Regions from separate parts of the Mesorhizobium shonense genome, predicted to be linked through region 3. Evidence: riboswitches for the same ligand, from Rfam matches in the RefSeq annotation. Region 3 holds a riboswitch; each other region holds the start of a gene.
The links. A riboswitch is a leader RNA that binds a small molecule or an ion and turns the genes downstream of it on or off. The one in region 3 is predicted to bind cobalamin.

Region 1 (2,193 bases), on a different contig from region 3:
ATGCACGTCCCAGTCGACGATGGCGACGCGCTCGGCCTGATGCTTCTTCTGCGCATGGCGGGCGGCGATCGCCGCGGTGTTGAACAGGCAAAAGCCCATTGCGGTCGTCTTCTCGGCATGGTGGCCGGGCGGGCGGGCGGCAACGAAGACATTGGCGGCTCGGCCTTCGAAGACATCGTCTATCGCCGCATTGGCGGCGCCGATCGCGGTCACCGCGGCCTGCCAGCTCTTCGGGCTGGCGCTGGTGTCGGCATCGATCGAGACAATGCCGCTCTCTGGGATGGCCGCACGCACGCGGGCGATAAAATCTTCCGGATGCGCATAAAGGATGGTCGCCTCGTCGCCTTCCGGCGCCTTGACGCGGTCGAGCGCCGAAAAAGCCTCGTCGTCCAGCACGCGCTCGATGGCGCGCAAACGGTCCGGCCGCTCGGGGTGGCCGGGCGGCGTCAGGTGTTCCAGGAATACCGGATGGCTATAGAGACGGGTGGTCATGGCGCCTAATCTAGGCATGCCTAGCCCGGATGGCCATGTTTAAGCGCCGAATGGCTGGGGAAAATCGCGTCTTGATATGTCGCCGACGGCATTGGCGCGGCCGAAGCTTCGCGATAAGGTCGCGCCGCTGCCTGGTGCCCGCAACGCGGGAGAATCGGGAACACGGTTGAACTCCGTGGCGTGCCCAACGCTGTAAGGGGGACCGCGCCGGCAAAGCCACTGTCTCAGACGGGAAGGCGCCGGACGCGGGACGATCCCAAGCCAGAAGACCGGCCCGGCAGACATGGTCGTCCGCATGGTCAGGTGGAGGACTGCTTATCGCCAAGGGGAAAAGCGATGCAGGCACAAGCGGCCGCCACCGGCGGCGATGACTTTGACCAATTGGCGCGCGACGCCGTCTACCGGGCGATGTTCACCAGGCGGGACGTGCGCAGCCATTTCGTTTCGGACGAACTCGACGATGCCGTGCTGGCGCGATTGCTGACGGCCGCGCACCACGCGCCATCGGTCGGCTATATGCAGCCATGGAACTTCATCGTCATCCGCGATTCCGAGCGGCGGCGGCAGGTGCGCGACCTGTTCCTTGCCGCGCGGGAGCTGGAATTGCCGGCGATCGAGGCGGAACGGCAGGCGCTCTACCGCAAGCTGAAGCTGGAGGGCATCTGCGAAAGCGCCCTCAACCTCTGCGTCACCTGCGACCGGCAGCGCTCGAAGAATTCGCCGCTCGGGCGCTGGCATAACCCGGAGATGGACCTCTACAGCACCGTCTGCGCGGTGCAGAACTTCTGGCTGGCGGCGCGGGCCGAGGGCGTCGGCGTCGGCTGGGTGAGCATCATCGAGACAGAAGCGCTGAAGCGGCTTTTGTCGATTCCCGAGCATGTCACGCCGATCGCCTATCTCTGCGTCGGCCGCGTCTCGGAATTCGCGCCGCGGCCGGATCTCGAAGCGCATGGCTGGGGCCGGCGCCTGTCGCTGCCCGAGCTGGTGATGAGCGAGACCTTTTGCGGCGCCGGCGAGGCGCCGCTCAAGTCGGCGATTGCAAAGCTTCGTGGCATAGAGCTGCCGAAGCCGTGATCATGCTGTCCTTCGTAGGTCAAGCTGCTGATCAAGCAGCCCGGGGCGCATCCCAGCGCGAGCCGCCGAAGGAGCCGAGGGCCTTGTCGCGAAGCTCCCTGAATTTCGACGAGGCCTCTGCCAGGCGCAGATCCCACTCCGGATTGGGCACCTGGCCCTCGATGGTGTCGAAATAGACCTGCATCAGCGAAGCGATGGCGAAGGGTTCGATGAAGGCCGCCTTGAAGGCCCAGGCAAAGACGATTGCCAGCACAAAGGCCCAGCCGGCGAGTTGCCCGGGCATCACCCAGAGAATGGCGGCTGCCGGGGCCAGCATCAGCAGGAAGATGACGAAGGACACACCCCACATGATCACCGCCAGCCAGACGGCGTTCTTGACCATGTGCTTGCCGTTCTGCGCGTAGAGCACGACGCCTTGCCTGGCGGTCTCGAAAGGCGAGTTGGAATTGATGCGGATGTTGTAGCCGAGGATGATCTCGTCGACATAGGTCAGCGACAGGCGGATCACGGTGTTGATGAAGCTGACGAGGCCGCTCAAGCCCGGAATGGGCAGGAAGGCGGCGATGCCGCCGAGCAGTCCGGTGATGGCGCGGATGGCGCCCTTGACCAGTTGGTCGACGACGAAAA
Region 2 (2,193 bases), on a different contig from region 3:
GCACCAGCCAGAACACCAGGTCGGTGAGCGTCACCGCCACCACGAACTGATGATGCAGCCCTTCCGGAATTGCCGTCTCGAAGCTGTCGGGCTGCGGCGCGCCGACGACATGCGGGGCAACGATCAGTACGACGGCCAGTATGGCCAGCGTCAGCGACTTTCGGAAGGCGATCAGGCCAAGACCGACCGCCGTTGCCGCCACTGTCGAAATCCACCAGATCTGGCGCGGCAGAAGCTCGGCCGCCGGCATTGCCGGCAGTTCGGGCGGCAGGCCGAGCCCGGGCGCCAGCGTGAACACGGCAAAGCCGGCGAGGCCCCAGAACACGCCCTGGCGCCAGTTGCCGATGCCGCCGGCGAATTCGGAGACCGCGACCAGGATCAGCGCGAAACCGATGCCGGTGACGATGTTGGCGACCACATTGAAGGCAAAGCGTTCCAAGCCGTCGGCGGGCGCCCAGCCCTCGTCCTCGGCCGGAGCCGCCGCTTCCGTCGGCGCCGGAGCAGCGCTGCTCATCGCGTTGTCCGCGGGAGCGGCCGAGCTCATCGCATTGTTGTTGGTAGCGGTAGCGGCGGCATGGTCATGGTGATGACCGCCACCCGCCTTTTCATAGACTTCCGCCTTGAGGATCAGCGGCACGGTCGCGTAGGCCTGCATGCAGGCGAGCGCGATGCCCGCCACGAGCCCCGCGATCGCCGCGATAAACACGACGTTGCGAAACAGGTTCATGATGTCGGACCTAGCTTAGTGGCAGGGAAAAGCCATCGAGTGGCGATAGTCGTGGGCAGCGTTGTGGACCGCATCGATATGCGAGAAGCCGACGAAACCGACGACGAAAATGCCGAGCAGCGCGGCCAAGGCCAGCTGCATAATGCGCGACTGCGAGGAGACGGAGGCGCCGAGAGAGACGGAAGCGGTATTCATGTCTTGTCCTTTCGCCCTCCACCCGAGGGCATAGAAGTCAACTTTCCCGTCGCCGGCAGGTCTCCTGGCTCGCGGATCCGCGCCCTTCCCCACCTTCCCGAGGAAAAATCCCCAGTGGTCTATGGAGAGGACTACCGCATACAGTTGCGGGGGCAGCCACGGCTTTGGGCAAAAAAGTCCACCCTCACCGCATTCCCTCTTGGCTCCAAAAACGGAACCGACGACACGACCGACTATAGGCAGAATCGTCGGGCCCGGCAAACCAAATTCCGCCACCTCAGAGCGCGATTGCGGCACGCACTGGCGTGCTAGGAGCCGGCAATCCTTTCAGCGACAAGCTGCTGCAATCGCCACAAATGGGCGTCGTGAATGCCGCGCGCTTCGAGATTCTTGACGGTGTTGTAGAGATAATCGGCGCCCGAACCCCAATGGCCGCAGGACGTCGCCAGCCTTTCGACCACCTCCTCTTCGCTGAGCGGGCCGGCATAGGTCGTGCCCTTGCGATTGATGACGAAGGCGAGCGCCCGCAACGGCCCTTTGTCGGTTGCAAGCTGCAGCAGGCGCGGGTGGTAGCTGGTCGGCTTCAGCGTCATCTCGCGCCGGAAAAGCTTGTCCAGCGCTTGCCGGCGCTCACCACCGTTCAGGCGGAAGGCGACGCCCTTGCATTGCCCGCCGCGATCCAGCGCCATCATCAGGCCCGGGCTCTGCTTGGTGCCGCGCCAGCGCGTCATCTTCATACAGAAGGAGCGATGCCAGCCGCGCGCCACGGCGACCCGCTCCTCGACATGCTCGATTTCAGGCTTCCAGATCAGCGAACCATAGCCCAACAGCCATAGCGGTTCGGTCGCGGGAAGCTCAGCCTCGAACGCGTCGAGCATGGCTTCATAGTCGCTGTCGCAGAGATGCTGCGCATCAGGATCTGGCCCTGGATCCTCGACCGCACGAAAACAGCGGGCGACGAGTTCCTCGGTGAGCGACATCGTTCTTGCAGACATGCTTGAAACCCTGGCCAGCCGGCAATGCGAACAGAGCTTAAGGTGCCCGCACAATCGCCACAATGCGGAAGACCATCCGGTCAAAACGACTTCGGCAAATAGCGCCAGGTGACGAAGCCGCAGAAGGCGGCCAACAGTCCGAGCGTGACGAAGACCGAGCCCAGCCCGAAGAAGCTCAGCACCACCGAATAGACGAGCGGCGGCGTCAACTCGGAAAAGTCGAGATAGGTGCGGTAGACCGCCGCCATCTGCGCCTTTTCGTAAGAGCGCACCGAA
Region 3 (2,193 bases):
GGTCGCTCTTCGACAGGATGATCAGGTCGGCACAGGCGATCTGGTCCTCGAACACCTCCTCGACCGGATCGTCGTGGTCGAGCGAATCGTCCGCGGCGCGCTGCGCCTGCAGCGCATCCATGTCGGAAGCGACGCGGCCATCGGCCAAAGCCGGGCCATCGACCACGGCGATGACGCCGTCGACCGTTACGCGGCTCTTCACCGTCGGCCACTGGAAGGCTTGGACGAGCGGCTTCGGCAAAGCGAGGCCGGAGGTCTCGATCAGGATGTGGTCGACCTTCGGCGTGCGCGACAGGATCTGGTCGAGCGCCGGCACGAAGTCGTCGGCGACGGTGCAGCAGATGCAGCCATTGGCGAGCTCGACGATGTTTTCCTCCGGGCAGGTGTCGATGCCGCAGCCTTTCAGGATCTCGCCGTCGATGCCGACATCGCCGAACTCGTTGACGATGATCGCCAGCCGCTTGCCCTTGGCGTTTTCGAGCAGGTTGCGGATCAGCGTCGTCTTCCCGGCGCCGAGAAAGCCGGTGACGACGGTGCAGGGAACACGAGAAACGGAGGCGTTCATGATCGGTCCTTCAGGAGGTCGAGGGGAGGGATGCGGGCAACCAGGCCGCGCTTGAGGGAATCGGGCCGGCCGCGCCAGGGGATGAGGCCGTCAGTGGAAGTTGCAAAGAGCTTTGCGCCGGCGACGAGGTCGGCGCCGCTGGTCGCATCCAGATCGCCGAAGACGTAGCTCCAGCAGCCGTCGCGCAGAAGCGCCGCGCTCAAGCGGCGCTTGCAATTGCCAAGGCATTCGACGGTACGGATGCGGATGTTTTCGCCCGATGCGGCGCGGCGCGTGTCTTCAGCAAGCAGGGCGCCGGCGCGCGGGTTGGCATCCGAACCGGTTTCGTCGCGGCAGGACGAGCAGACGATGACCGTCACGTCCGCCAACGCGTCGGGCTCGGACGAAATGTCCGCGATGTTTGCCGGGAAACTGCCGTTACGATCCAAAACCAGGCTCCTTGCCCGGAAAACCCGCCAGGCATTCGGATACTTAAAGTCTCAGACGGCAGGTCTCCTGGCTCGCGGGTCATCGCCTTGAATGCCGCCTTCCCGGGAACATCCCAGTGGTTTTCGGCTGAGGCTCGTCGCTTACAGTTGCGGGGACAGCCGCGGATTTGGGAAATTATCCCGCACCGCATTCCCTCTCAGCTCCTCCCTTTGCCGGGAGAAGACCGTCTGGCTCGGATTTAGGCTTACGGCTATGCGCCTGTCAACGCAGGGTGCGACGCCGAGATGTCGGCCAGCGCCGGCCCGAGGTCGCCGGCCGGCGTCACTTCGATAGCCTCCAGTCCGAGCCACGCCTGCATCTGCTTCAATTCCTCGAAGAGCTGCGCGACCGTTTCGGACGGGGCGTCGGCCTCGGCATAGGCTGCGTGGACGCGCAAGATGCTTGCTGGGCGATCGGCCCTCAGGTCGACGCGAGCGACGATCCGGTCGCCGAGCAGGAAGGGCAGCACATAGTAGCCGTATTGGCGCTTTTCGGCCGGCGTGTAGATCTCGATGCGGTAACGGAAGCCGAAGAGCTTTTCGGTGCGAGTGCGCTCGAAGACCACGGGATCGAACGGCGCTAGCAGGGCGCGCGCCTCGATCCGGCGCGGAATGCGGGCGTCCTTGTGCAGATAAGCGGCCTTATCCCAGCTCTCGACCTTAACCGGCAGCAATTCGCCCATTTCAACAAGCTCTTCGATGCGATCCTTCGTGTCGCCCGGCGCCAGGCGAAAATAATCGCGCAGGTCGCCATAAGTGGCGATGCCGTGGGCGCGGGCGGAAATGCGCAGCAATTCGCGATGCGAGTCCTCGACCGAAGGTACAGGCAGGTCCAGGATAGCCTGCGGCAGAACACGCGCCGGCAGGTCGTAGTAGCGTTCGAAGCCGCGCCGGTAGGCGGTGGTGATGCGCCCGGCCCAGAACAGCCATTCGAAGGCGTGCTTGGCCTCGCTCCAGCCCCACCAGCCGCCATTGCCCTTGTGGCCTTCGATGTCGGAAGCGGCGATCGGCCCGCGTTCGGCGACCTGGCCGTATATCTCGTCGATCATCTCCTTGCGTTCACGGCCCCATTTGGCGAGGCCGAGATACATTTCCTCGCCGCGTTCGGCGCGCTGCATGCGCCAGCGCATCAGCGGGTAGGTCTCGACCGGCAAGAAGGAC
Region 4 (2,193 bases), on a different contig from region 3:
CCGAACTCCTAAAGAGTTAGTCGACACCGCGCTGCCCTTTCGGCAGCGAACCATGAGCGCGCAACACCCATCGAGTGCCATCACTACGAAAATCGGTGAGGCAAAGCGGCTCGACATCGATCTTGCTGAACGAAGTCAGCGGGGCACCGAGTACATGCACGATCGCCGCGCGGATGACCCCAGGGTGGGTGACCACAATGGTGTGGCCGCGCTCGGCAAGCAGGCGCTCCATCAGAGCCGAGCCGCGCCGGGCGACATCGGCCAGCGATTCGCCGCCGTGGGGTGCCGCGTCTGGATCGGAAAACCAGGTTGCAAAGCCTTCCGGATCTTCGACCTGCAGTTCCTCGAAACCCTTGCCTGCCCAATGTGCAAAATCCTGGTCAGCGAGCAGAGGCTCGATCGAAGCCTGGTGGCCCAGTGCCTCAGCGGTCTGCCGCGCCCGCAGCGCCGGGCTTGTCCAGATTCGATCAGCGCGGCGCAACCCCTGGCCGGTCGCGCCCGCGCGGGCAATCGCCTGCGGCTCCAGCGGCTCATCTAGCGGAAAGCGCCCCTTGCGCGCGGCAAGCGTTGCCCCGCTTGCGATCATCGTCAGGCGTACGATCATCCAAAACCGCCTCTGTGGCCCGGTCCAAATTGCGTGTCACGATCTCACGTCGCTTATTGACGATACATTGACGGCGAACGAAGCGCTGAATAGTGTCGGCGACGATACGGGATTGGAAGCCGGTGTAAATCCGGCACGGTCGCGCCACTGTGATCGGCACCAGCCGAAAGTCAGGCCTTCTTCCGTAGCATTAGTTCGATCAACGGGACGCAGTATCCCAGGAGAGGAAAATGTCCGACACCACTTTTGCACCCGGCTATGGCCCGGTTCCGATTCCGGTCCGTGAGCTTCTGCCATGGGCCATCTTCGGCGGCCTGCTGCTCATGCTGGCGATCTATTTTGTCGGGGCGGAAGAAGGCGCGACATCGCTGATCCGAGGCATGTATGTGCACGAATTCGTGCATGACGGCCGCCACCTGCTCGGCTTCCCCTGCCACTAGACCGGTTCAGCAATCGCTGAACCGCCCCGGGTTTGGGATAACGCAATTCCAGACGGAAAACCGCTACGCACTTTTCCTGGAATTGCTTGAAGGGAAGATTGACATGGTCGGAAAACTTTTGCTGCGCGGCATGCTGGTCGGGCTGGTCGCGGGGATTTTGGCGTTTGCCTTCGCACGTGTTTATGGCGAGCCGCAGGTCGACAAGGCGATCGCCTTCGAGGAACAGCAGGCGCAGGCCGCCGAAGAGGCGCCGGAGCCGGAGATCGTCAGCCGGGCCACGCAGGCCGGCATCGGTCTCGCAACCGGCGTGCTGATCTATGGCGCTGCGCTCGGCGGGCTGTTCTCGCTCGTCGTCTCCTTCGCTTATGGCAGGCTGGGCTCGCTCGGCCCGCGCGGCACCTCCGCGTTGCTGGCACTGCTCGGCTTCCTCGCCGTGATCGTGGTTCCGGGGCTGAAGTATCCTGCGAACCCGCCCTCGGTCGGCAATCCCGAAACCATCGCCTACCGCACCGAACTGTTCTTCATCATGATCGTGGTTTCCCTGGCGGCGATGGTGGCCGCGGTGGGCCTCGCGCAACGGCTGTGGAATAGGCTCGGCGCCTGGAATGCGACGATCGTTGCCGGCCTTGCCTTCCTCGTCGTCTTTGCGCTGGTGAAGGCGGCGCTCCCCGACATCAACGAGGTGCCGGAGCAATTCTCGGCGGTGGTGCTGTGGCAGTTCCGCGTCGCTTCGTTGGGTATCCAGCTCGTGATGTGGACCGTCATGGGGCTTGCCTTCGGCGCGGTCGTCGAGCGAGACCTCGCGGCCCGCGACCAAAGCGGCCTCGCCCGCCGCTACGCCTGATCCGCGATGCGCTGGCCAGCTCGGTTTTTCGCCTGGTCGGCCATCGCGCTGTTGTTCCTGCTCGCGGCGACGGAGGCCGAAGCGCATGGCTCGCGCTCGACGCCGCCGCCGCCTGGCATCCAGATTCCCAGCCTTACCCACGGCCAGATGGCGGTGATCGCCCGCTATCGCGGCGCCATCCTCGATCTAGCCCTCCGGCAGACCGAGACCGACCCCGCCTTCCGGCGGCTCTACAATCACGACACCCTGCAATACACGTACTGCCTCTGGGGCCTGATGCCGGGAAGCCTGGCTGACGAGCAGAG

Region 1: it holds a riboswitch for cobalamin, as region 3 does, so the genes downstream of both, bluB (5,6-dimethylbenzimidazole synthase) here and ABID26_RS14875 (DUF1636 family protein) in region 3, are expected to answer to the same signal.
Region 2: it holds a riboswitch for cobalamin, as region 3 does, so the genes downstream of both, ABID26_RS20450 (CbtB domain-containing protein) here and ABID26_RS14875 (DUF1636 family protein) in region 3, are expected to answer to the same signal.
Region 4: it holds a riboswitch for cobalamin, as region 3 does, so the genes downstream of both, ABID26_RS22455 (CbtB domain-containing protein) here and ABID26_RS14875 (DUF1636 family protein) in region 3, are expected to answer to the same signal.

What each region holds. Positions count from the first base shown of each region.
Region 1 covers NZ_JBEPLM010000001.1:730,068-732,260, forward strand. The annotation lists gene ABID26_RS03745 (histone deacetylase family protein) at 1-492, opposite strand, end outside; cobalamin riboswitch at 607-785, shown strand; gene bluB (5,6-dimethylbenzimidazole synthase) at 829-1,566, shown strand; gene ABID26_RS03755 (hypothetical protein) at 1,598-2,193, opposite strand, start outside.
Region 2 covers NZ_JBEPLM010000008.1:8,217-10,409, reverse strand. The annotation lists gene ABID26_RS20455 (CbtA family protein) at 1-727, opposite strand, end outside; gene ABID26_RS20450 (CbtB domain-containing protein) at 743-922, opposite strand; cobalamin riboswitch at 960-1,159, opposite strand; gene ABID26_RS20445 (gamma-glutamylcyclotransferase) at 1,231-1,917, opposite strand; gene ABID26_RS20440 (MFS transporter) at 1,998-2,193, opposite strand, start outside.
Region 3 covers NZ_JBEPLM010000005.1:26,990-29,182, reverse strand. The annotation lists gene cobW (cobalamin biosynthesis protein CobW) at 1-565, opposite strand, end outside; gene ABID26_RS14875 (DUF1636 family protein) at 562-993, opposite strand; cobalamin riboswitch at 1,034-1,237, opposite strand; gene ABID26_RS14870 (winged helix-turn-helix domain-containing protein) at 1,245-2,193, opposite strand, start outside.
Region 4 covers NZ_JBEPLM010000009.1:95,225-97,417, reverse strand. The annotation lists gene copD (copper homeostasis membrane protein CopD) at 1-12, shown strand, start outside; gene ABID26_RS22460 (histidine phosphatase family protein) at 17-604, opposite strand; adenosylcobalamin (AdoCbl) riboswitch at 710-791, shown strand; gene ABID26_RS22455 (CbtB domain-containing protein) at 835-1,044, shown strand; gene ABID26_RS22450 (CbtA family protein) at 1,148-1,888, shown strand; gene ABID26_RS22445 (hypothetical protein) at 1,895-2,193, shown strand, end outside.